Fibrella aestuarina BUZ 2: one gene and its partners. The main gene of each other region encodes a partner of the protein of the gene in region 3 in a complex. Links are inferred from orthologs where the notes say so. Each region holds a gene or a part of one and is shown on either strand. Other genes may lie near its edges.

Region 1 (7,343 bases), 670 kb from region 3 along the record:
GGCGCATGAGGTGGTCTTCATGCGTGCCGTGCGAAAAATTGAGCCGGAACACATTTACGCCCGCACGGGCAAGGGCCAACAGTTGATCTTTGGTTTCTGAGGCCGGGCCAACCGTGGCAACAATCTTGGTTCGTTTAAACATGGAATAGAACTGAAGAGAAGCGGATGCTGAACGTATCGGCCACAAAATTAACCGGATCGTTGAGAATAGCTTAAGAGTTTGGCGTTTGCCGTTTGATGTTTACCATTCATTTGGCACAATCAACAGTAAACCGCATAGGCTAAATACCAAACTCTTGATAGTCATTTGGTGATCTGGATTCGTTCTGTTACTTTTGCGGACTCAATTCAGAAACAGGCATTTTAGTCGCAGCTATACAATGAAAAGAACGTATCAACCGTCGAACCGCAAACGCCGCAACAAACACGGCTTCCGGGAGCGGATGGCAACGCCCAACGGGCAGAACGTGCTGGCGCGTCGCCGGGCGAAAGGTCGCTGGAAGCTGACCGTTTCAGACGAAAAGAAAGGCAACCGGTTTAAACTGTAAGGCCCGACTTTTACCAGTCATTAAAAAAGCCGCTCTGATGATCAGAGCGGCTTTTTTAATGACTGGTAGTCCTGAATACCTACTCATTCTCATTTTGAGCGGGGAGACAGATACCAGTTGACACCAATGCCAAGTAATAAAAATCGATTGAAGGGAGCCAGCTTGCTACTGCGAAAGGCGTCCTGTACGTCGTCAACGCCCAGTGTAGCCGTCGCGTCAACGCTGAGCCGATTGCCCACAAAATAGCTAACGCCTACTCCAGCGTTGGCCCGGATGGTAGCCGGGGTTCGCCCGACTAACCCCGCTACTTGCAGGTCTCGCGTCGAGGTGATAGCGTTCCAGCTATAACTGCCTTCTAGGTGAACGAAGGGCTTGAGACGTCCTTCTGAGAAATAACGCCGGGCGATCAGTGACAAACCGACCGATGAACTGGTAAACTGGGGCGGCTCACCTGACTGGCCCAAAAATCTGTACTGGGTTGTGCCAAACTCGACGGGTACACCGAGGCCGATGAACACGTTCTTTTTGGGAAAGAAACCAGCCGATGGCGTCAGGCGAAAGCTGGAACGGGTCGTAGACGATGATATCGTGTTCGGGTCGTTTGGCCAGATACCCGTTGCCGCGTTCAGGCCCAGCGCCCAGGTGCCTTTTTCGGTTTGGGCGTGTGCTGCATGAATCAAGCCCAGCAGGCAGGCCAGTAAGAAGCAACGTATTTTCATCGTTGAGTTAGTTTGATGGTTAATAATCAGTAAAAGAACCGCTGCGCACTGGCTGCGCCAATCAATTTCTCACCCGTCTGCGCGGCTTCAACATACCCGTACATAGGAGCAGGAGGTTAAGCAAGAGTGTATCGAAAAGGAAAAAGCAAAGAAGGATAAAACAGATTTTATTAAGGGGAGTACCGACGTGGCGAAAGGTCAGATCTGTGCTGGTAACGTGTAAGTAGTTACATGACCGTATTAGCGGATGATGGTTGGAATTCAGTAAATAAATAGCCTAAATTCATAGACTACGTAGTTAGGCCTGACGAATAAGCGGAGGTAGATTCAACTTGCTTAGTGTAGCTTTGCACCCCTCATGCCCAATACGTTTCCCAAAACCGAACGCCTGACGAGCAAAAAGCTCATCAACCGACTCTTTGACCGAAGCGCCCAAACCGGCGCCGATGCGGTGCAGTCGGTCTATGCGCATCCGTTTCGGGTCATGTTTGTGTTGCCCGGATTGGCACCTGCCACCAACGTACCTGACGCCGTCGACGTACGGGCTGTAGATTCAGCCGAAGCAAACGAGGTAACTACCAACGTACCTGAGGTAGTGCCGAAGCCTTCGCCGCAGGCATTGCCGCAGGTACTGTTTAGCGTGCCCAAACGGGCCTTCAAAAAAGCGGTGGACCGTAACCTCGTACGGCGGCGTTGTCGCGAGGCATATCGGCTGAATAAGTGTATCTTGCAGAAGGCCGCTGTCTCTCCCGTTGCGATTACATTTCTGTATACCGCCAAGGTCAAAATTTCGTTTGACGAGATAGATAAAGGCATGAAATTGGCACTCAAACGGATGAACAATGTACGATGACCAATGCACAATGATCCTGCTTCGGCAGCGCATCGTTCATTGAGTAAACCATTGTGAATTGTTCATCATACATTGTTCATTACGTTATGCGGCTCCGTAAAAAACTCATACTTGGCACCTCGGCCCTGCTCGTTGCGGGTGGGCTGACGGCCTTTACGCGCGATGATCGCTTTTTCGAGATCGCCCGGAACCTCGACATCTACGCCACCATGTTCAAAGAGCTGAACATGTACTATGTGGATGAGGTAAACCCGAACCGGATGGTGAAAACGAGCATCGACGCGATGCTGAAATCGCTCGATCCATACACCAACTTCTACGCGGAAGACGACATCGAAGATTACATGACCATGACCACCGGCCGCTATAACGGCATCGGGGCCGTGATCGGTGATCGGCAGGGGCGCAACATCGTGATGATGCTGTATGAAGGAACACCCGCCGAAAAGTCGGGTCTACAGATCGGCGACGAGATTCTGAAAATCGACGGTGTCGACATCAAGACCCGGCAGGATGCCGATCCGGGTAAGTTGCTGCGGGGACAGACCGGCACGGCGGTGAAACTGACGGTGAAACGGTACGGCCAGAAAACGCCTGTCGACCTACAGGTGCAGCGCGATGTGGTGAAGGTGACCAACGTGCCCTACTACGGCATGCTCAATGATGAAGTAGGCTACATCGACCTGAAAGATTTCATGGCTGCTGCTGGCCGCGAAGTGAAAGCCGCCTATCAGGACCTGAAAAGCAAGGGCATGAAAAAGCTGGTGCTCGACGTGCGCGAAAACCCCGGCGGGTTGCTCGATCAGGCCATCGACATCTCGAACGTCTTTATCCCGAAAGGCTCGGAAGTGGTGACGACGAAAGGCAAAGTGTCCGAGTGGAATAAATCGTACTCGGCAATGGCCCCCGCCCTCGATACCGAGATGCCTATTGTAGTGCTCACCAACAACCACTCGGCCTCGGCGGCCGAGATCGTATCGGGTGTGATTCAGGATTATGATCGGGGCGTACTGATTGGGCAACGTACCTACGGCAAAGGTCTTGTGCAGACGACCCGCCCGCTCTCGTTCGGGACGCGCATGAAGATCACGACGGCCAAATACTACATTCCGAGCGGCCGGTGCATTCAGGCCATCGACTACAGCCACCGCAATGCCGACGGCAGCGTGGGCAAAATTGCCGATTCGCTACGCACGGCCTTCAAAACCCGCGCCGGTCGGGTGGTGTATGATGGCGGGGGAGTAACGCCCGATGTCCAGACGGAAGCCCAAACGCCGACGCCCATTGCCCAAAGCCTGACCAGCAAGGGACATATTTTTGATTACGCCGTCAAGTACAAGAGCGAGCACCCGACGATCAAACCGGCCCGCGAGTTCCGCCTTACCGACGCCGAGTATCAGGAGTTTGTGAAATGGGTGTCTGACAAAGAATACGACTACACCACGCAGGTCGAGAAAGACCTGGGTGTGCTAGAGGCATCGGCCAAAAAAGAAAAGTATTTCGACCAGATTCAGGATCAGCTGAAAGCGCTGAAATCGAAAATGTCGCACAGCAAAGATGCCGACATGAAAACCTTCCAGGCTGAGATCCGGACGTTGCTGAACGAGGAAATAGCCAGCCACTATTACCTGCAAAAGGGCCTGAAAGAAGCGTCGTTTGCGACCGATCCCGACATCAAAGCCGCCCTTGACCTGTTCAAAGACATGAACCGGTACAATGGAATTCTGAAAAAGAAGTGATGCTTTCTACATGATGAATGCGCTGCTGATTCTCCACGTTGTGATCTGGCAGCGCATTCATCATGTAGAAAGCATCGTTACGTATGATTCTGTCCCTCGATACATCCACTACCGTTTGCTCGGCCGCGCTGCACACCCTGACGGGCGAGTTGCTTGGTTGTTACGAATTGTTTACGGAGCGCACGGCGTCGTCGCGCCTGACCACACTCCTGCACGATGTGGTTGCTCATGCTGGGTTTGCGTTGGCCGATGTGTCGGCGATTGCCGTAGCCAAAGGCCCCGGTTCTTACACAGGGCTCCGCATCGGGGTGTCAACGGCTAAAGGGCTGTGTTTCGCGCTCGACAAACCGCTGATTGGGATCAACACGCTCGTGGCCATGACCGAGCAGATTCGGCCGTTTTATGCGCCGGGCAACGCTTTGTCAGGTACGTTGTTTTGCCCCATGATCGACGCCCGCCGCATGGAGGTGTATTGTGCCATTTACGATCAGCAGGGGCAGGAAGTTCAGCCCACCTCGGCTACCATTCTGGACGAGCAATCGTTTGCCAATTGGCTGGCTCAGCAGCCGGTTGTCTTTTTCGGCGATGGGGCGGCCAAAGCTCGCCCCGTCCTGACGCACCCCAACGCGATCTTCCCGGCCGTGCAGGTACGTCCCTCGGCGCGCACGGTGGGTACGTTGGCTGTCCAAGCCTATGCTGCCGGGCAATTTGAGGACCTGATCGCGTTTGAGCCCTATTACCTCAAAGAGTTCATGACCACAAAGCCGAAAGCGGTGCTTTGATTTGTACCCTAACGAAGGAGAGATCTTGACGCTGCTTGACATACAAGCTGAATCCGATAAGCGGTTTTCCTTCTAGCCGATTTGCAATAAACACACCTGTCCGTTAGTAAACCTCAAGATCCCTCCTTCGTCGGGATGACAGAGGGGAGTCACTACGGTTGGATAGCTGCGTTTAAAAGCTCCCAAGTTGGGTTGATCGATTCAATCAGGGCAACCTTTTTCGCGCGTCGCCACCCTTTGATTTCTTTTTCACGCTCGATAGCATGGCGCACATACTGGTGAAATTCCCAATAAACCAGCCTATAACAAAAATACTTGCCTGCAAACTTGTCGACCTGTCCTCGTGATTCGTAATGCTCCGCTAGCCGTCGAACCAGATCATTAGTCATACCCGTATACAAAACAGTCTGAGCAGGATTAGTTGTGATGTATACATAGAAGGCATAATTCTTCATATCAGGTTTTAAATGGGGTGGAGGTGTCTTTTTTGTCATCCCGACGCCAGGAGGGATCTTGAAGCATACTAACGAACAAGCCATTATGCTTCAAGATCCCTCCTGGTGTCGGGATGACAAAAGCAATGATGAAAGTAGAAAGCGCTTACTCGTTCCAGGCGTTTTGGCTGTTAAGGGGCATGCAGGCAATGTATTCACCGGGGACGGGGTCGTAGGCTAACACCTCCTTGCCGATCTTTTCGCTGGTGTAGTACCCCAGTAGCGTCAGGCTTTTGAGGCGGCGGAAGAAAGCGGGTGGCCCGGATGGTTTGAGCGTTATGCCCCAAAGCGACGGCGGAAACGGCTCGGCTTCTTTGTCGAGTGCCAGCAACAGGGCCTCGCGCTGAGCGGGCGTACACTCGACAAACGATTTCCCGTATTTCGATTCACAACGCTCGTCCAAGGATTCCAGGCCCGCCAGAAAGTCCTTCTGATCTTCCTCCGACAGTAGATCGTGCAGCATCTTGTCCACAAACTGCGGCACGCCTAGTTCTTTGGCGCCTGGTGTGCTGGTCTTGGGTAGAATCGTCTCGGTAATTTCAGCAATGGTATTGGCCTGTTCAGGAGACAGAAAAACGGGCTTCCAGTCTAGCTTGACCGTTTTCTGGCAGGCTATGAAGGTTTCGGTCAGGGCTGTGGCCGAGACGGCGTAGCCCATAAACAGAGCCGAGGTTTTGAGGGCGTTACGGCGGTTCATAGGTCGTTGCGGTTTTTGGCTTTCGTGGCAAAATCAACGGCGCGGGCTGTTAGGGCCATGTACGTAATCGACGGGTTCACGCACGATGACGAGGTCATGCAGGCGCCATCGGTCACAAAGACGTTGGGGACGCTGTGGAGTTGATTGTTCCCGTTGACGACCGACGTTTTGGGGTCGCGGCCCATCCGCGCCGTGCCCATTTCGTGAACACCCACGCCAATACCGCCCGAATAGTCAAACGTGGTGATGTCTTTAAAACCGGCAGCGTCGAGCATCTCGGCGGCATCGGCCATGATCTGCTTGCGCATTGCCAGTTCGTTCTGCTTGAATTCGGCGTCGAACACTAGCATGGGCAAGCCCCACTGATCGTTCTTGTCGGGATGCAGGGTCACTTTGTTGTCGTGGTAGGGGAGCACCTCGCCGAAGCCCATCAGCCCCATGCTCCAGCCACCCGGCTTGAACAGCGACTCTTTGAAGGCGGCCCCGACACCGGGTGTATTGACGCCCCCGCCCCAGTTGCCGCGGCCTGCTCCGGCACCCTGGTAATCATAACCCCGCAGGAAGTTCGGGTTCTTCGATTTCTCGTCGATGTTCACATACTTCGGAATGAACAACCCGGCGGGTTTGCGCCCTTTGTAGTACTGATCCTCGAAGCCATCGTAGCTGCCCATCGCGCCCACGTGGTAGTGGTGGTCCATGATGTTGTGGCCCAGCTCGCCGCTGTCGTTGCCCATCCCGTTGGGAAACCGCTTCGACGTTGAGTTGAGCAGAATCTGCGTCGTGGCCATTGTGGAGGCGCAGCAGAAGATCAGGTTGGCGAAAAACTCAGTTATCTCCTTCGACTCGGCATCCACCACGCGCACGCCCGTGGCCCGGCCCGTAGCTTCGTCGTACATAATCGAATGCACCACCGAATGCGGCCGGATTGTAAAGTTTTTGGTCAGGTTGGCGGCGGGCAGCGTGGCGGCGTTACTGCTGAAATAAGCGCCGTAGGGGCAACCCCGGCCGCAGCGGTTCCGGTTCTGGCATTTTCCACGCCCCAGTTCGAGGTGCCACGGTTGCGGGTCGGTGAGGTGAGCGACGCGGCCCGGCGTTACGTAGCGATTACCATACTTCGTTTTCATCGCCTGCCGGAAGTGCGACTCCAGGCAGTTGAGCGGAATGGGCGGCAGAAACTCGCCGTCGGGCAGGTGATCGAGGCCCAGCTTCTCGCCGCTGATGCCCACGAACTTTTCGACGTAGCTATACCAGGGGGCAATGTCGGCGTAACGGATAGGCCAGTCGACGGAAATGCCTTCGCGGGCGTTGGCCGTAAAATCGAGGTCGCTCCAGCGGTAGCAGTGTTTCCCCCAGGTGAGCGAACGCCCGCCCACGTGGTTGCCCCGGATCCAGTCGAACCGCTTGGTTTCGATGTATGGGTCGTTGAGGTCGTTGGTGAAAAAGTGCTTGTTGCTCTCGCCTACGAAGCCACTGCGCGTCTGCACGTGATACGCTTTCTGGTCGTCGTGGTT
Region 2 (7,189 bases), 2.1 Mb from region 3 along the record:
GAGTTGGTGTGTTCGAGGCGCAAGCCAGCCTGTAGCTGCGTTTTCTTGCTCAGTTGCGTGCTGTAGTTGACGTAGGCGGCCGAAATCTGCTCGGTATAGATGAAGCGGTTTGAGCGGGTGGGGTCGTTGGCCCATACGTCCGTTTTAGTTTCAAACGTCAGGTTGTTGTCCGATTCGACGCGGCTGGCTTTCAAGCCCATCTCCAGTTTGCCTTTCTTGAGCGGATGGGCGTAGTCGACTTTCCCGACCAGAATCTGGATGGCCGACGGCATTGTGTTCCGTACCGAATCGGGGCGGCCGCTGGGTACGTAGTCGGGCGTGAAAAACTGGGTGCCCAACTGGTTGCGCGAGCTGCCGTCGTAGGTCACGTAATCGACGTCGGCGCTGAGTTCGTGGCCTTTGTCGTCAAACTGATGCTTGGCATTCAGGTTGTAGTTGAGGTTGGTGAGGCGATTACCCACCGTGCTCACGGTCGTAAAGCGGCGCGTTACGGCCAACTGCTCATCCAGAATGTCGGTTTTGCTTTCGCCCGCCGGCTGATTCCAGTTTTCGGTGAAGCCGCTGAACAGCGCACCCAGGGTCGTTTTTTTGCTCAACGACCAGTCGGCACCTACTTTGAAATTGTGGTCATGACTGAAGCTGGCCCGGCTGGTGTGCTGATCGAAGTAGGTAACGTTATCGTTAAAAGGAATGCGGCGGTAGATGTTATTGGTGTTGAAATTCTCGTAATAACCGTAGCTGTAATTGCCAAACAGGTTGACTTTACCCGCGCGGTGGTTCAGGTTGAGCGAGGTCGTGGCCCGGCCGCGTCCATTGGGTTGTAGTGTCTGGCCAGTGCCGAGGGTGATGGTGCCGTTAGTGCCTAAATTCTTATTTTTCTTGAACCGGATGTTGATGATCCCGGAGTTGCCCGCCGCATCGTACTTGGCCGACGGGTTGGTAATCACCTCGATTTTCTCCACGTTGTCGCTGGGGGTATTGCGGAGCAGGTTCATCAGCTCCTGGGTCGAGAGGTACGAGCGTTTGCCGTCAATTTCGACGATTACGCCGCCTTTGCCCCGCACCTTGATGGCGTCGTTCTGCTGATCGACGGTGACACCGGGTGCTTTTTCCAGCACTTCGAGCAAGGTGTTCCCCGCCGATACTACGCTGTTTTCCACGTTGACAACCGTGCGGTCGACCTGTTGCTCGATGAAGGGCTTCTTGGCAACTACCGTTACTTCGGCCAGCTTTTTCTGCTCTTCGGCCAGTTTAAGCACCGGAAGGCTGACGGTGGCGTGATCGGCGTCAATCGTGAACGGTTCGCTATACGTTTTAACGTACCCAACCATCTGCGCCGACAGCCGGTACTGTCCGGCACTGATGTTCTCGAACGCGTAAGCACCCTCAACGTCGGCTACGGCTCCCTTTACGAGCGTTGAGTCGGCACTGCGCACGAGCAGGAGCGTGGCGAAGGGCATAGCCTTGTCGGCCTGATCGACGCAGCGGCCGTGAATGCTGCCTTTAACCGCCGCCTGTTGAGCCAACGCGGTCTGAAAAAAAAGTCCGGCTAAAACGAAGAGTAGAGAGAAGGTACGCATGGTGTAATGAGGCGAGTGCCGTAGATGATGTTGTAAAGCAAAGGTACTATGCACTACATAGTACCTGATCTTACACCAACGGTCTGAAAGCCTCGGTCAGTGGTTAAAAGGCGAACGTGGATTGGCTGGAAGCAAGATTACCCAACAGATGCGATCAGTACCTGGGTCCGTTGCATGAACCACCAAAAAAACGGGATGAACAGCCTAAAATCAGCCGTCAACGACATAGAGTCAATAACAAAAAAGCCCGATTCTGAGAGAGAATCGGGCTTTCATGCGAATGAATAGAACCGTAGCGCTGGCTAATCTTCGGGGTAAGGAATGTAAACAAAACCTGTAAACTCACCGATGACGACAAACAGGCAGCAGTACTCGTCGGGGTTTTTGTAATTCTCTTTCCAGAGATCATACGAATCTTCGCCGATGAGTTCGCGCTGTACAAACTCATCGAAAAACGAGGCGTTGTAGGTAAAGGTGTTGCCCAGATCGCCCTCACCGAATAGCAGCTGCCCGATTGGGATGCGTTTTTTCGACGCGACAAATACCGGGTAGTCCGAAAAGCCGCGCTTTCTGATCTGGTACGAGGCTTCTTTCAGCGCGTCGGCCACCTGCACAAAATCTTCCGACACCATGCCCATCAACTTCTTGTTAAGGTCGGGCGAGTTGGCGTCGTCCATCAGGACGTTTTCGTTACTGTTATTAATCACGGTTGGTTTGACGTTTGTCGTTTACCGTTTGACGTGGTGCTGCCGTATACCGCTTCGAACAAAACATCAACCGGTAAACGACAAACGTCAAACTACACCTAAAACCGGCTGGCCCCGAGCAACAGTTCCAGGTCTTTGAAGCGCATGCCGAATTTGCGGGCGATGTACAGGTTGGTGAGCGTGCCTTTGTGGCAATAGACGCCGCGCATAAACCAGCGGTTGGCGTAGATCATGGCTTCGATGCCACCGTTAGTGCCGGTTTGCAGCAGAAACGGCAGGAAGATGTTGCTCAGGGCCATGCTCGCCGTATGCGCCACGCGGGCGGCGATGTTGGGCACGCAGAAATGAATGACTTCGTGGGTGCGGAACGTCGGGTTTTTGTGCGACGTCATGCGTGAGGTCGCAAAATTGCCGCCCTGATCGATGGCCACGTCGATGATCACCGAATTGGGTTTCATGCGCGACACCATTTCGTCGGTCACCACCACCGGGCTCAGGCCGTCGTCGGCGCGGAGGGCACCAATCACCACGTCGGCCCGTTCGATGGCCTCGGTCAGCGTGTCAGAATCAAGGATCGACGTGTAGACCGACGTACCCACGGCGTATTTGAAGCGCTGAAGTTTGTAGAGGTCCTTGTCGAACACCTTCACGTCGGCCCCCATGCCCAGGGCCGTGCGGGTGGCGTATTCGGTGACGGTACCCGCGCCCAGGAAGACGACTTTGGTAGGCGGAACGCCCGTGATACCGCCCAGAATGATGCCCCGGCCGTTGGCGCTGCTGCTGAGGTATTCCCCGGCAATGAGCATGACGGTGCTGCCCGCAATCTCGCTCATCGACCGGATGACGGGCATACCACCCGCCTGATCCTCGATGTATTCGTAGCCAATGCCGGTGATGTGGCGCTCGTTAAGCTTTTCGAAGTAAGGGCGTTCGTGGGCGGGCAGGTTCAGGGCCGAAATAACCGTAGTTCCCTGTTTCAGGTGCTGAAATTCATCGTCGACCAGCGGCTCGATTTTCAGGATCAGGTTGGCTTCGTATACTTCTTTGGGCGATTTGGCAATCTGCGCACCCGCTTCGCTGTAGTCCGAATCGCTGAACTTGGCACCGATGCCGGCGCCCGTTTCGACGATCACTTCATGGCCGTTGCGCACCAGAATAGCCACGGCTTCGGGCGTCAGGGCGATGCGATTTTCCTGTAACGAAACTTCTCGGGGTAAGCCAATGAGCAAACTATGCTGCGAACTCTTGACGGGCGCGGGCGACTCTTTGGTATACAGGGCTGTTTGTTTCGCTAGTTCTTCGAAGCCAGTCATGAAAGGGGAGGTTAATGAACAATGCGCGGTGTGTACGAGCTGAGTGCCTGACTAAGGCAACCGAAGCTGGCGGTCATTGAACACGCTTGGTTTCTACGGTGCGGACGCCGTTCGGGTCGGCCGTCAGTTGGATGAGGTAATAGGTTGGTGGCCAGAGCGATTCGATGCGTTCGGGCCATTCGATAAAGCAATACGCCCCGGAATCGAGGTATTCGTCGAGGCCGATGTCGAGCGCTTCGGCCTCATTGCGGAGGCGGTAACAGTCAAAATGATAGACTGAATCGCCGGTTTGGGTGCTGTACTCGTTGACCAGCCCGAAGGTCGGGCTTTGGACTACGCTCACTACGCCAACCGCCCGGCAAAGGGCTTTTATCAGCGTGGTTTTGCCAACGCCCATCTCTCCCTCAAACAGCCACACGTGCAGGTTGTCGGCTTCGGCCACCAACTGCTGAGCCACCGTGTCCAGTTCGTCGAGTTGCGTAAAAGTTTGAGTCATGAGGCAAAACGTATAGACAAAGATACAAAAAACCCCGCCGTTGGGCGGGGTAGAAACGAAAGGCATCTGGATGAAGCGGATTTAGGGGATGATCGCGGGTTCATTTATCAATAGTAGCAGATGCCGATTGACCCGCTTGACATCCGTGATCATCCCTTAAAATCCGCTTCATCGGCGTCCCCACCTTTTTAGTGCGCGACGAGCCAGTTTTCGCCGAAGCCCACACCGGTTTCCATCTGAACGGCCATCGGAATGGCGGTTTTCATAATGCGATCGACGTTTTCCTTGAGGTAATCGAGCTCCGACTTGTGGGCGTCGAACACCAGTTCGTCATGCACGGTGAGGATCATCTTCGATTTGAGCTGCTCCTGCGACATGAATTCGTGGATGCGGATCATGGCAATCTTCAGCATGTCGGCGGCGCTGCCCTGAATGGGGGCGTTGATGGCGTTGCGCTCGGCAAACATGCGGTCGGTGATGTTGCGGGAGTTGATGTCGCGCAGGTACCGCCGACGGCCCAGAATCGTTTCGGCGTAGCCAAAGCCGCGCGCTTTCTCGATACTCTGATCCATATACGCCTTCACCGCCGGGAACTCCTGGAAGTATTCCTCGATGATCTGGCTCGCTTCTTTACGCGGAATCTTGAGCCGCTGCGCCAATCCAAACGACGAGATACCATAGATAATCCCGAAGTTGATGGTTTTGGCTTTACGGCGCATCTCGCCCGTTACCTCGCTGATGGGTACGTGAAACACCTTGCTCGCCGTCTGCGTGTGGATGTCGATGCCGTTGTTGAAGGCGTCGAGCATGGTCTGGTCGCCGCTAAAGGCCGCCATGATGCGCAACTCGATCTGCGAATAGTCGGCCGACATAATCAAGAATTCGTCTGAGCGGGGCACAAACGCTTTCCGGATCTCCTGACCGCGCGGGGTACGTATCGGAATGTTTTGCAGGTTCGGGTTCGTGCTCGACAGACGGCCCGTCGCCGCAACGGCCTGATTGAACGACGTATGCACGCGACCGGTACGTGACGAAATCAGCAGCGGCAGCGCATCAACGTAGGTATTCTTCAGTTTGATCAGCTCCCGGTAATCCAGGATTTTGCCGATAATCGGGTTTTCGGCTTCCAGCTTCGAGAGTACCTCTTCGCCGGTGGCGTACTGCCCGGTTTTGGTCTTCTTGGCGTTCTTGTCGAGTTTGAGTTTGTCGAACAGCACCTCGCCCAACTGCTTGGGTGAGCCGATGTTGAATTCGCCGCCCGCAATCTCGTAAATCTCGCTCTGCACCTGCCGCATGTCGGTGTCGAGCGTGGCCGACAGCTCTTTCAGCGCGCCGGTGTCGAGGGTGATGCCCTCCAGCTCCAGATCGGCCAGCACGCGCACGAGCGGCATCTCGACCTGATCGAACAGCTTGTGGAGGTTGTCTTTGTTGAGCATCGGCTCGAAGGTGTCGCGCAGTTGCAGGGTCACGTCGGCGTCTTCGCCCGCGTATTCCACCACCTGCTGCACGTCGACCTCGCGCATGGTGAGCTGCCCCTTGCCTTTTTTCCCGATCAGCGATTCGATGGCTACCGGCGCGTAGTTGAGGTACACCTCGGCCATCACGTCCATGTTGTGCCGCTGTTCAGGCTCAATCAGGTAGTGGGCGAGCATGGTATCGAAAAGCGGCCCGCGTACTACCACGCCGTACTTCTTGAGCATCAGCAGGTCATACTTCAGGTTTTGGCCGACTTTCTCGATGGCTTCATTTTCAAAAAACGGCTTGAACACGTCCACGACCGCCTGCGCCTCGGCCCGGTCGGGGGGGACCGGTACGTAGAACGCCTCGCCTTTGCGATACGAAAACGACATGCCCACCAGATCGGCCTCCACGGGGTCGAGGGCGGTGGTTTCGGAGTCGAAGCAGACGTTGGTTTGCTCGTTCAGGTACGTGACCAGCGCGGCGCGCAACTCGGGCGTGTCCACCAGCCGGTAATCGTGCAACACCGAGTGGATGGTCTTGCGGGGTTCGGCCGAGAAGTTGGGGTCGAGCTCAATTTCGTGCGCATCGTCGCCCCAACTAGCTACGCTCGTGGGCAGTTCGGCACCCGGTGCGTATTCGGAGCCCGCCGAGTCGGTAACGGCGTCGGGTGTGGCCGCTTCGCCGGATGCCACAGGTACGTTGACGGGCGTTTTTTTGCCGCGCGCTTTCTTCGGTTCCGGCGTGGCCAGAGCCTGGGCAAAGGTGTCGTCAAACTGAAAAGGCAGATCGTCGGCGCCGCTGGGCGAGGCAGCTGGCATGGGCATAAAGGCCGGGGCCGGGTCGAACAGGCCCATCTGCCCATTGGCCGGTTTGGCAGTGGCCGCTGGGAAGGCTTGCCCCGCCGGAGCGGGATCGTCGCCCAGCAGTCGGGTCTTCATCTGCCGGAACTCCAGTTCGTCAAGCAGGGCGGCGAGCCGGGGCCTATCGTAGTCGGTCAGGCGCAGGGCGGCTTCGTCGAACGGCACCGGCACCTCCAGATGAATCGTAGCCAGTTCTTTTGACAATAGCCCCTGTTGCCCGTACTGGACCACGTTTTCCTTGAGCTTGCCTTTCAGCTGATCGGCGTTGGCGATGAGGTTTTCAACGCTGCCAAATTCGGCAACCAGTTTCTGCGCCGTCTTCTCGCCAATGCCCGGAATGCCCGGAATGTTGTCGACCGAATCGCCCATGAGCCCGAGCATGTCGATCACCTGCCCCACGTGCTCGATGCCCCAGCGTTCGCAGATTTCTTTAACGCCCTGCTTTTCGGCCGGTTTGCCCATGAACGCGGGCTTGTAGATAAACACACAGTCATTGACCAACTGCCCGTAGTCTTTGTCGGGCGTCATCATGTACACCTCGAAATCGCCCGCCTGACAAGCTTTGAGCGACAGTGTGCCGATGATGTCGTCGGCTTCGTAGCCTTCCTTGATCAGCATCGGGATGTTCATGGCTTCCACGATCTGCTTGATATAAGGAATGGCTACCGAAATGTCTTCGGGCTGCGACTGCCGGGTGGCTTTGTACATCGGAAACTGCTCGTGCCGGAAGGTCTTTTTCGAGTGGTCGAAGGCGACACCGATGTGCGTAGGT
Region 3 (7,278 bases):
TGGGCGTCAGCTCGATCTTGTTCTTGGAGATGTAGTAGCTGGGGTACGTTCGGCGCAGGATCGAGGCCGATTTACCAAAACGAGCCAGATGGCTCAGAAAGAGGGCAATGCCCACGAGGGCGTCGCGGCCATAGTGCAGTTCGGGGTAGATGATACCGCCGTTGCCTTCGCCACCGATCAGCGCGTCGTTTGCCTTCATCATCTCCACAACATTAACTTCCCCGACAGCCGAGGCAAAGTGCTGCCCGCCATATTTCTGGGTGACGTCGCGCAGGGCGATGGTGCTGGACAGGTTCGAGACGGTGTTGCGGCGGCCTTCGGGGCTGTTTTTCAGCACATAATCGGCAACGGCAACCAGCGTGTATTCTTCGCCAAAGGGGGAGCCGTCTTCGCAGATGAACGCCAGCCGGTCTACGTCGGGGTCGACCACGATACCCAAGTCCTGCGAGTCGCGACGGGTGGCGTTGAGGATGTCGGTGAGGTTCTCGGGCAGCGGCTCGGGGTTGTGGGCAAAATTGCCGGTGGGTTCGCAGTGGAGTTTGGTAATCAGCTCCACGCCCAGCGCCGTCAGCAGCATCGGAACGGCCAGGCCACCGGTTGAGTTGACGGCATCGACTACGACTTTAAAATTCCGCTTGACGATGGCCTCCCGATCGACCAGCGGCAGTGCCAGAATCTGGTCGATGTGTTTCTGCATCCACGACGTTTCGCTGGCTGAGTCGGTGCGGTATTGGCCCAGCTTTTTCACTTCGGCAAAGGTAAACGACTCGGCCTCGGCAATGGCCAGCAGCGCTTCGCCATCGGCACCCGATATAAATTCGCCTTTGCTGTTCAGCAGTTTAAGGGCATTCCACTGGATGGGGTTGTGGCTGGCGGTCAGGATGATACCGCCAATGGCGTTTTCGCCGGGAACGGCCATTTCGACGGTGGGGGTGGTCGACAGGCCCAGATCCAGCACGTTGAGGCCCATGCCCTGCAGGGTAGCGGCCACCAGTTGGGAGACCATTGGCCCCGATAATCGCCCATCCCGACCAATCACAACGGTATGCGGCCCCGGTTGCCCGCGTTGCCCATTGAGTAGCCATTGCCCGAAAGCAGCCGTAAACTTCACTACATCGAGCGGGGTGAGGCTTTCGCCGGTGCGCCCGCCAATGGTTCCCCGGATACCGGAGATGGATTTAATTAATGCCACGTGATAGGGTTGTAATTGTTGTTTGTCTGCCTTGGGTACGTTGGTCTGTTGGTCTGCCAATGCTACACAGATACATACACAACGAAACAGCCAAACTGTAAAGTAGACAGCTACAAAGATAAATTTAGCAACTACGAAACCCTATCAGTTTAGTCGGAAAGGAGAAAAAAAGCGAGAGGCGTTGGGCAGGGGGCTTAGGGCAGGGATGGCAGGGAGCAGGGGGGGCAGCTCTGTAAGCCCTGCCCCCCCTGCTCCCTGCCATCCCCGCTATTTAAACTTGACGTCGCCGAATACCGATACGACGCGGATACGGGGACCATCGCCATCGCCCACCCGCCCCACATACTGCTGCCGTCTGCCAGCGCGGGGGGCAGCCTGCGCGCTACCAGGCTGCGAGATAAGGTGCAGGTTGGGTAGCGTGGGGTAGGTGAACCCACCATTGGTGACCGTGATGTCGAAGTCGCAGTGGGTCTGGGTCTGCACCGGCAGCGCCACCGACGAAAATTTGGCGTTGACTTCCAGCTGATCGGCCGAGGCGGGGAGCTGATCGAGCCGAAACTGCTTGGTGTAGTTCATGTTGAGCTTGCCCGATTGCCGGATGGCCCCGATGATGGCGTCGGCGTAGCTCATGTTTACGTCGACCCGGTTGGTTTCGCCGATGCGCAACTTGCCGTAGTTCTGCACGATCGTCAGCACGTTGCCCGAACTGATGTCAAGGTCGCCAAATTCCATCTTCACCTTACCGTTCTGCACGTCGCGGATCGACACGTTGCCAAACGAGGCGTTGATGGTGGTGGCGGGGTTAGTCATCGCCGCGCCGTAGATGTTGCCAAACTGCGATTCGACGGCCAACGGGGCCGAAAAGTCCGGGATGTTTACGTTGCCAAACTTATTCCGAATGGTGAGGCCGTTGGCGCGGGGCATGGCAATGCGGTAATCAACCCGCAGGAAATTGGTGCGGTCGCCTTTTTTCCAGCCACCGCTGAACGCTTCGGCGATGTGGGTCTTGAACCCGTGGGCATTGTCTTTATGGTCTTCGTTGATCGTGACCCCTTCCAGCGCCCGCCGGGCCCGTTCGGCGTTTTCCGACGATGAGGTGATCACGACCTCGACGCGCATTTCGTTCCGGTCCCAGTGCGATACGGTTACGTCGCCAAAATGATTATCGATCGTGAGCACATCGCTGGGGGTTACGGCGTAGGACTTGATCAGCCGTCGGTGTAGTTCCGTCCGTTCCTGGGTGCCCTCCTGCGCGGCGAGCGGGTCTGCGGGCGACGGCGTGAGTGCGTAAGCGGCCACAATCCGTTCGGGTGGGGTAGGGGGGAACGGGGGTAGGGTTGCCGGCTCAGGCTGCGCGTAGCCGGCTGCCGAGGCCAGAAGGCAGACGGCGAGCAGGTTAAATCGGTTTGGCAGGCAGTTCATTGGTCGATGTGGTTTGTTGTTTGATGCGTTTACCCACGCGTAACTGTTCGTTGAGCAGGTCGATCTGGAGTTGCAGATTCCGAATCATGGCCTGAATGAGCACGTCCTGATTCGGCGTTTGCGGCAGGTCGGCCTTGAGCGATTCGTAGCTGGTTTCCAGACTTTTCAGGTCGCCCGAAAATTGCTGATACAGATCGGGGTTCGATTTGGTCAGCTGCCGGAGCTCGTCCTGCTTGTCGTCGATGAGGCTGGCATAGTGCGTCACCTCTTTGGCGTAACTGGGGCTGATGGCCACAATTTCGGGTTGCTGCGTGACACCATAGCGGGTGTTGAGCCACCAGCCGGCGCCCGTCAGCAGCAGCAGCGCTACCGAGGCAGCCCACCGCCACTGCATGCGGCCCGGCCCGGCCTCACTGGCCGTACGGTGCACCGCCCGAAACGGTTGCTCGGGCCGCGGTTTGGGTACGTTGTTGTTGGATAAGCCGATGGAAGGCACCGTCGGGTCAGGTACGTCGGCGGTTGGCGCGTCGTCGGTACCGGAGTCGTCGGGAAGCTGATCGGCAATGCGGAGCCAGAGGTCAGCCGAGGGGCCGTCCTGTTCAAACGCCGCCCGGTTGTTCTGGATAAATTGTTCGAGATCCATTGTCTGACTGATAAACAATAAACGCTGGGGAATGGATGGACTGGCTGCTGGTTACACCCGTGAGGCCAGTCTGTCGGTCAGGAGTTATCGTTCACCTCTTTTCATGCATTCGTTCTATTAACTTTTTCTTAGCCCTGAGGTACTGCGACCGGGAAGTAGACTCCCCAATACCGAGGATCTGGCCAATTTCCTCGTGGTCGTATCCCTCAAACAAATACAGCGACAGCACCACCCGGTACCCTTCGGGCAGGGTGGTCATGCACTGCCGAACGCGTTCGACGTCCCACTCAATCGCTTCCTCATCGAGGCTATCGGTGTGGTCGGGGCGGTCGAGGTCGCCTTCGGCAACAGCTTCGGTACTGACGAGCAGCAACCGACGGCTGCGTAAATGCCCAATGGCCCGATTGATAACGATCTGCTTCAGCCACGCGCCAAACGTGCTTTCGGCCCGGAACCGATGCAGGTTCGTGAAAGCATCCAGAAACGCTTCCTGGAGCACGTCTTCGGCTTCGGCCTGATGCACCACAATGCGCAGGCAGACGTTGTACATCGCCTTGGCATAACGGCCATACAGGTCATACTGAGCCCGTCGGTCGCCATTGCGGCAGCGTTCGACTAAAGCCGTGATCAGGTCGGGAGCTGGGTACGTTGCCAACGGTATCGCTTCCTTCGGGAAAAGGCTACCGCAGATGCTGTAGCCAGATTAAGGGTCAATTCTACAGCAATGACGCACCGAAATCGTCCGCGTTGCACGCGCCTGAAAATAGTTGGTCGTATTTGTACGAGACAGGGCTAGACGCCCACGGGTAACCAGGAGGTTTTGCGCTGTTGCACCGCAATGGCATCGCCCACGCGAATGGTCTGGCCGAGGCTGCTACGGGCTGGCATCACGTTTTCGCCAAACAGGATGGCGTTGTTGTGTCGGCGGTAGGTCGCCAGTGTTTTGAGGGGTTCGGCGCCGCGCTCGCCGGTGGCGGGGTCGATGGTGGTGAGCACGCAGCGGATGCAGGGCTTCACGCCGTAAAACACCGCGTCGCCAATCTGGAATGCCCCCCAGGTGTCTTCGTCGTGCGGCCAGCACAGGCCACCCGCCACCAGATTGGGCCGGAACCGCGCCATGCTCAGTGTCTGTTCGGCGCGTCGGTTCAGTTCGTCGAGCGACGACTGGGTCGCCAGCAGGATCGGCAGGCCGTCGGCAAAACTCACGACCTTGTCGACGTCACCCGCGGCTTTTACCCGGCCTGATGTAACGGCGCGTTGGGTGGCATCGGGCATATACACTAACTGGCAGTCCTTACCAATTACCCGACTAAACCACGCGTCGGCCTCCGTGCTAACCAGTCGGCTGGGTACGTCTTCACTCGCCCAGATCGTGACGGGCAACTTACCCAGCAGGCGGGCTTCGTCGTGCACGAGCGGCAGCGTCAGCACATCGTCGGGCGCGTGGCGATGCCAGACCCGCAGTTCGTTCGTTGCCACGTCGATCGCCACGTCGATCAGCGCCATCGAGTGCTGGGTACGTTGGGTGATGAACGTACCGGGGTGGCCTCCCGTGGCGGGCGTGACGAGCATATACCGGCGGTCGTAGCGCAGGCCCTTGGCGTCGATGTGCGCTTCGTTGACCGAGACACCGCCCAGCGATTTGATTGGGTAGAGGGTAATCGACTGGAGTTGCATGGAAATCAGGCTGCGGTTGGGGATGGAAATGGCTTACGGAAGGTAAAGGCAAAAGGCGTATCACCGTGTTCATCGAGTGATTGCAGTCGCTCTTTGGCTTCGGCAATGGTAGGTACGTGGCCTTCGGGTATCCACCAAAGGGCCATATAGGCCGTTGCAAATTTGGCGAACCACTCGCGTCGGCGTTTCAGGTAGTCCATATGGTCCGACTGGAAGGCAAAGGCCCGCAGCGCGTCAAGGCTTTCCCAGACCGACATGTTGACGATAATCTGGTCATCGGCAAACGGGTGGTAGCCGGTGGCATTGTTAGTCTCGTCTTTAAGCCGCCAGACAAAACCGGGGCTACCTTCGGCCAACGCATTGATCGGGTCGAGACCGGCGACGAAATCGGCCAGCGCCGGTGTATCGAGCGGCGCTATCAGGCGGCCAATGTTGATCTGAGCGAGGTGCATGAGGGATAGGGGTTTGGTATTTCTAGTTTCGGGTTTTCAGTTGGCTGGCGCAGGCTTAGACGGCCAGCAACTAACTGAAAAACCGAAACTAGAAACTGGTCTACAATTCCATTCGGGGCAGTGGGCTGACGTCCTGCCCGACGAAATCGTGGTGCTGGTATTTGAAATAGCCTGCCATCGCAATCATGGCGGCGTTGTCGGTACAGTAGGCAAAATCGGGGATATAGACTGTCCATCCTTGCTGATCGGCCAGTTCGGTCAGGCGTTGGCGCAGGCCGCTGTTGGCCGACACGCCGCCCGCAATAGCGACATGGCGGATGCCGGTTTCCTGCGCAGCGCGCTCCAGTTTGGTCAACAGCATCTGAATGAGCGTGTGCTGAATGCTGGCGCAGATGTCGTCGAGGTGGTCGGCCACGAAAGTGGGGTTTTGCCGCGTGTGGTCACGCAGAAAATACATGATGGCCGTTTTGATGCCGCTGAACGAAAAATCGAGGCCAGGCATGTCGGTCATCGGGAAGCGAAACGCCAGCGGGTTGCCCTGCCGCGCGTGTTTGTCGATCAGCGGCCCACCGGGATAGGGCAGGCCCAGCAACTTCGCCGATTTGTCGAAGGCTTCGCCCACCGCGTCGTCCTGCGTCTGGCCAATAACGTGCATAGCCAGCGGTCCATCGACGCGCACGAGTTGGGTGTGCCCTCCACTGACGGTCAGGCACAGAAATGGAAAGGGGGGTACGGCCTTCTGGGGGACGGCCTGGTTAGGATTGTCCTGGATGAAATGAGCCAGCACGTGCGCCTGCATGTGGTTGACTTCGATGAGCGGAATGTTCAGCCCCAGCGCCAGCGCTTTGGCGAAGGATGCCCCGACTAGCAGCGCGCCCAGCAGGCCCGGCCCGCGCGTAAAGGCTACCGCCGACAGCTCCGATTTGGTCACGTTAGCTACCGTCAGTGCTTCCTCCACAACCCGCACGATGTGTTGCTGGTGCGCGCGCGAAGCCAGTTCAGGCACCACGCCGCCGTATTGCTGGTGGATAAGCTGAGTCGCGATGATATTCGACAGCACCTGTCCGTCGGTCAGGACCGAAGCGGAGGTTTCGTCGCAGGAAGATTCGATGGCAAGCAGTGTCATTAGTACAAAAATACGGCTGATAGTTAACGTTTGGTGTTCAGGGTTGGCTGGCATAAGCTTACTTAGGTGCCAGCCAACGTTAAACCTTAGACTTCAAACGTCAAACGCATTTCCATGATTCAGCGCCTTGCTCATGTAGCCCTTGTCGTGACTGATTACGACGAGGCCATTCGGTTTTACACCGAAACTCTTTCGTTCGATTTGATCGAAGACACGTACCTGCCCGACCAGGACAAACGCTGGGTGCTGGTGTCGCCGCCGGGTGGCCAGAGCTGCAACCTGCTGCTGGCTAAGGCCAGCACCGACGAGCAACGTACCTACGTGGGCAATCAGGCGGGTGGCCGGGTGTTTCTTTTCCTGCAAACCGACGATTTCTGGCGCGACTACGAGCAGATGCGGCAGCGGGGCGTCCGGTTCGTGCGTGAGCCCGTCGAGCAGGCCTACGGCACCGTCGCTGTTTTTGCCGATCTGTATGGCAACCTCTGGGACCTGCTCGGCCCCGCGCCGCAACCCGCGACCTAGATCGTCAGCACGAGTTTACCCAACTGCTCGCCCGCGTTCATGCGGTCGTAGGCGGCCTGGGCCTCGGCTAGGGGGCGCACCGAGTCGATCACCGGCACGGGCTGATGCGTTTCCAGGAACGACAGCATGGCGCCAAACTCGGCGTCGTTGCCCATCGTCGTCCCGAAAATGTTCAACTGCTTGAAGAAAATGGCCGCGGGCAGCACGTCGCTGATTTTGCCGGTGGTGCCGCCGAAGAGGGCAA

The links.
Region 1: the proteins of tsaD (region 3) and tsaB are in contact, whole or in part, in a solved structure (PDB 4WQ4), measured with the Escherichia coli proteins. The link is inferred for Fibrella aestuarina BUZ 2 from one-to-one orthologs.
Region 2: the proteins of tsaD (region 3) and tsaE are in contact, whole or in part, in a crystal structure (PDB 6N9A), measured with the Thermotoga maritima proteins. The link is inferred for Fibrella aestuarina BUZ 2 from one-to-one orthologs. Residues at the interface, in WP_004082750.1 of Thermotoga maritima: Cys10, Asp11, Arg49, His50, Leu82, Gly84, Gly135, Gly136, Glu154, Thr155, Leu156, Asp157, Asp158, Ser159, Glu162, Asp165, Lys166, Arg169, Leu170, Tyr175, Lys213, Thr214, Leu217, Tyr218, Gln221, Arg222, Asn324; in WP_004082108.1 of Thermotoga maritima: Leu37, Gly38, Lys46, Lys57, Val59, Lys60, Ser61, Thr63, Phe64, Thr65, Leu66, Met67, Val69, Pro71, Tyr82, Arg83, Leu84, Asp86, Asp88, Phe89, Asp93, Ile128, Asp130, Glu131, Arg134.

Annotation. Positions count from the first base shown.
Region 1 is NC_020054.1:1,054,246-1,061,588, forward strand. The notes cover bases 2,948-5,791. They hold tsaB (tRNA (adenosine(37)-N6)-threonylcarbamoyltransferase complex dimerization subunit type 1 TsaB), read left to right. Parts: upstream 2,948-3,942; coding sequence 3,943-4,641; downstream 4,642-5,791. Other genes in these bases: FAES_RS04180 (S41 family peptidase), read left to right, coding at 2,948-3,859; FAES_RS04190 (GIY-YIG nuclease family protein), read right to left, coding at 4,794-5,096; FAES_RS04195 (gluconate 2-dehydrogenase subunit 3 family protein), read right to left, coding at 5,242-5,791. In the rest of the region: pyk (pyruvate kinase), read right to left, coding at 1-142; rpmH (50S ribosomal protein L34), read left to right, coding at 381-548; FAES_RS04170 (hypothetical protein), read right to left, coding at 638-1,267; FAES_RS04175 (ribonuclease P protein component), read left to right, coding at 1,626-2,120; more of FAES_RS04180, read left to right, coding at 2,207-2,947; more of FAES_RS04195, read right to left, coding at 5,792-5,832; FAES_RS04200 (GMC oxidoreductase), read right to left, coding at 5,829-7,343. UniProt on the Escherichia coli protein: Required for the formation of a threonylcarbamoyl group on adenosine at position 37 (t(6)A37) in tRNAs that read codons beginning with adenine.
Region 2 is NC_020054.1:3,856,876-3,864,064, forward strand. What follows is about bases 2,386-5,075. They hold tsaE (tRNA (adenosine(37)-N6)-threonylcarbamoyltransferase complex ATPase subunit type 1 TsaE), read right to left. Parts: upstream 4,097-5,075; coding sequence 3,674-4,096; downstream 2,386-3,673. Other genes in these bases: FAES_RS15630 (alanine dehydrogenase), read right to left, coding at 2,386-3,600; polA (DNA polymerase I), read right to left, coding at 4,285-5,075. In the rest of the region: FAES_RS15620 (TonB-dependent receptor domain-containing protein), read right to left, coding at 1-1,580; FAES_RS15625 (hypothetical protein), read right to left, coding at 1,883-2,287; more of polA, read right to left, coding at 5,076-7,189. UniProt on the Escherichia coli protein: Required for the formation of a threonylcarbamoyl group on adenosine at position 37 (t(6)A37) in tRNAs that read codons beginning with adenine.
Region 3 is NC_020054.1:1,717,788-1,725,065, forward strand. Bases 4,500-7,278 are described here. They hold tsaD (tRNA (adenosine(37)-N6)-threonylcarbamoyltransferase complex transferase subunit TsaD), read right to left. Parts: upstream 6,513-7,278; coding sequence 5,487-6,512; downstream 4,500-5,486. Other genes in these bases: FAES_RS07000 (MOSC domain-containing protein), read right to left, coding at 4,500-4,934; FAES_RS07005 (DUF3291 domain-containing protein), read right to left, coding at 4,940-5,386; FAES_RS07015 (VOC family protein), read left to right, coding at 6,627-7,034; FAES_RS07020 (zinc-binding dehydrogenase), read right to left, coding at 7,031-7,278. In the rest of the region: glmM (phosphoglucosamine mutase), read right to left, coding at 1-1,192; FAES_RS06985 (DUF4097 family beta strand repeat-containing protein), read right to left, coding at 1,460-2,614; FAES_RS06990 (hypothetical protein), read right to left, coding at 2,589-3,257; FAES_RS06995 (RNA polymerase sigma factor), read right to left, coding at 3,349-3,912; more of FAES_RS07000, read right to left, coding at 4,050-4,499.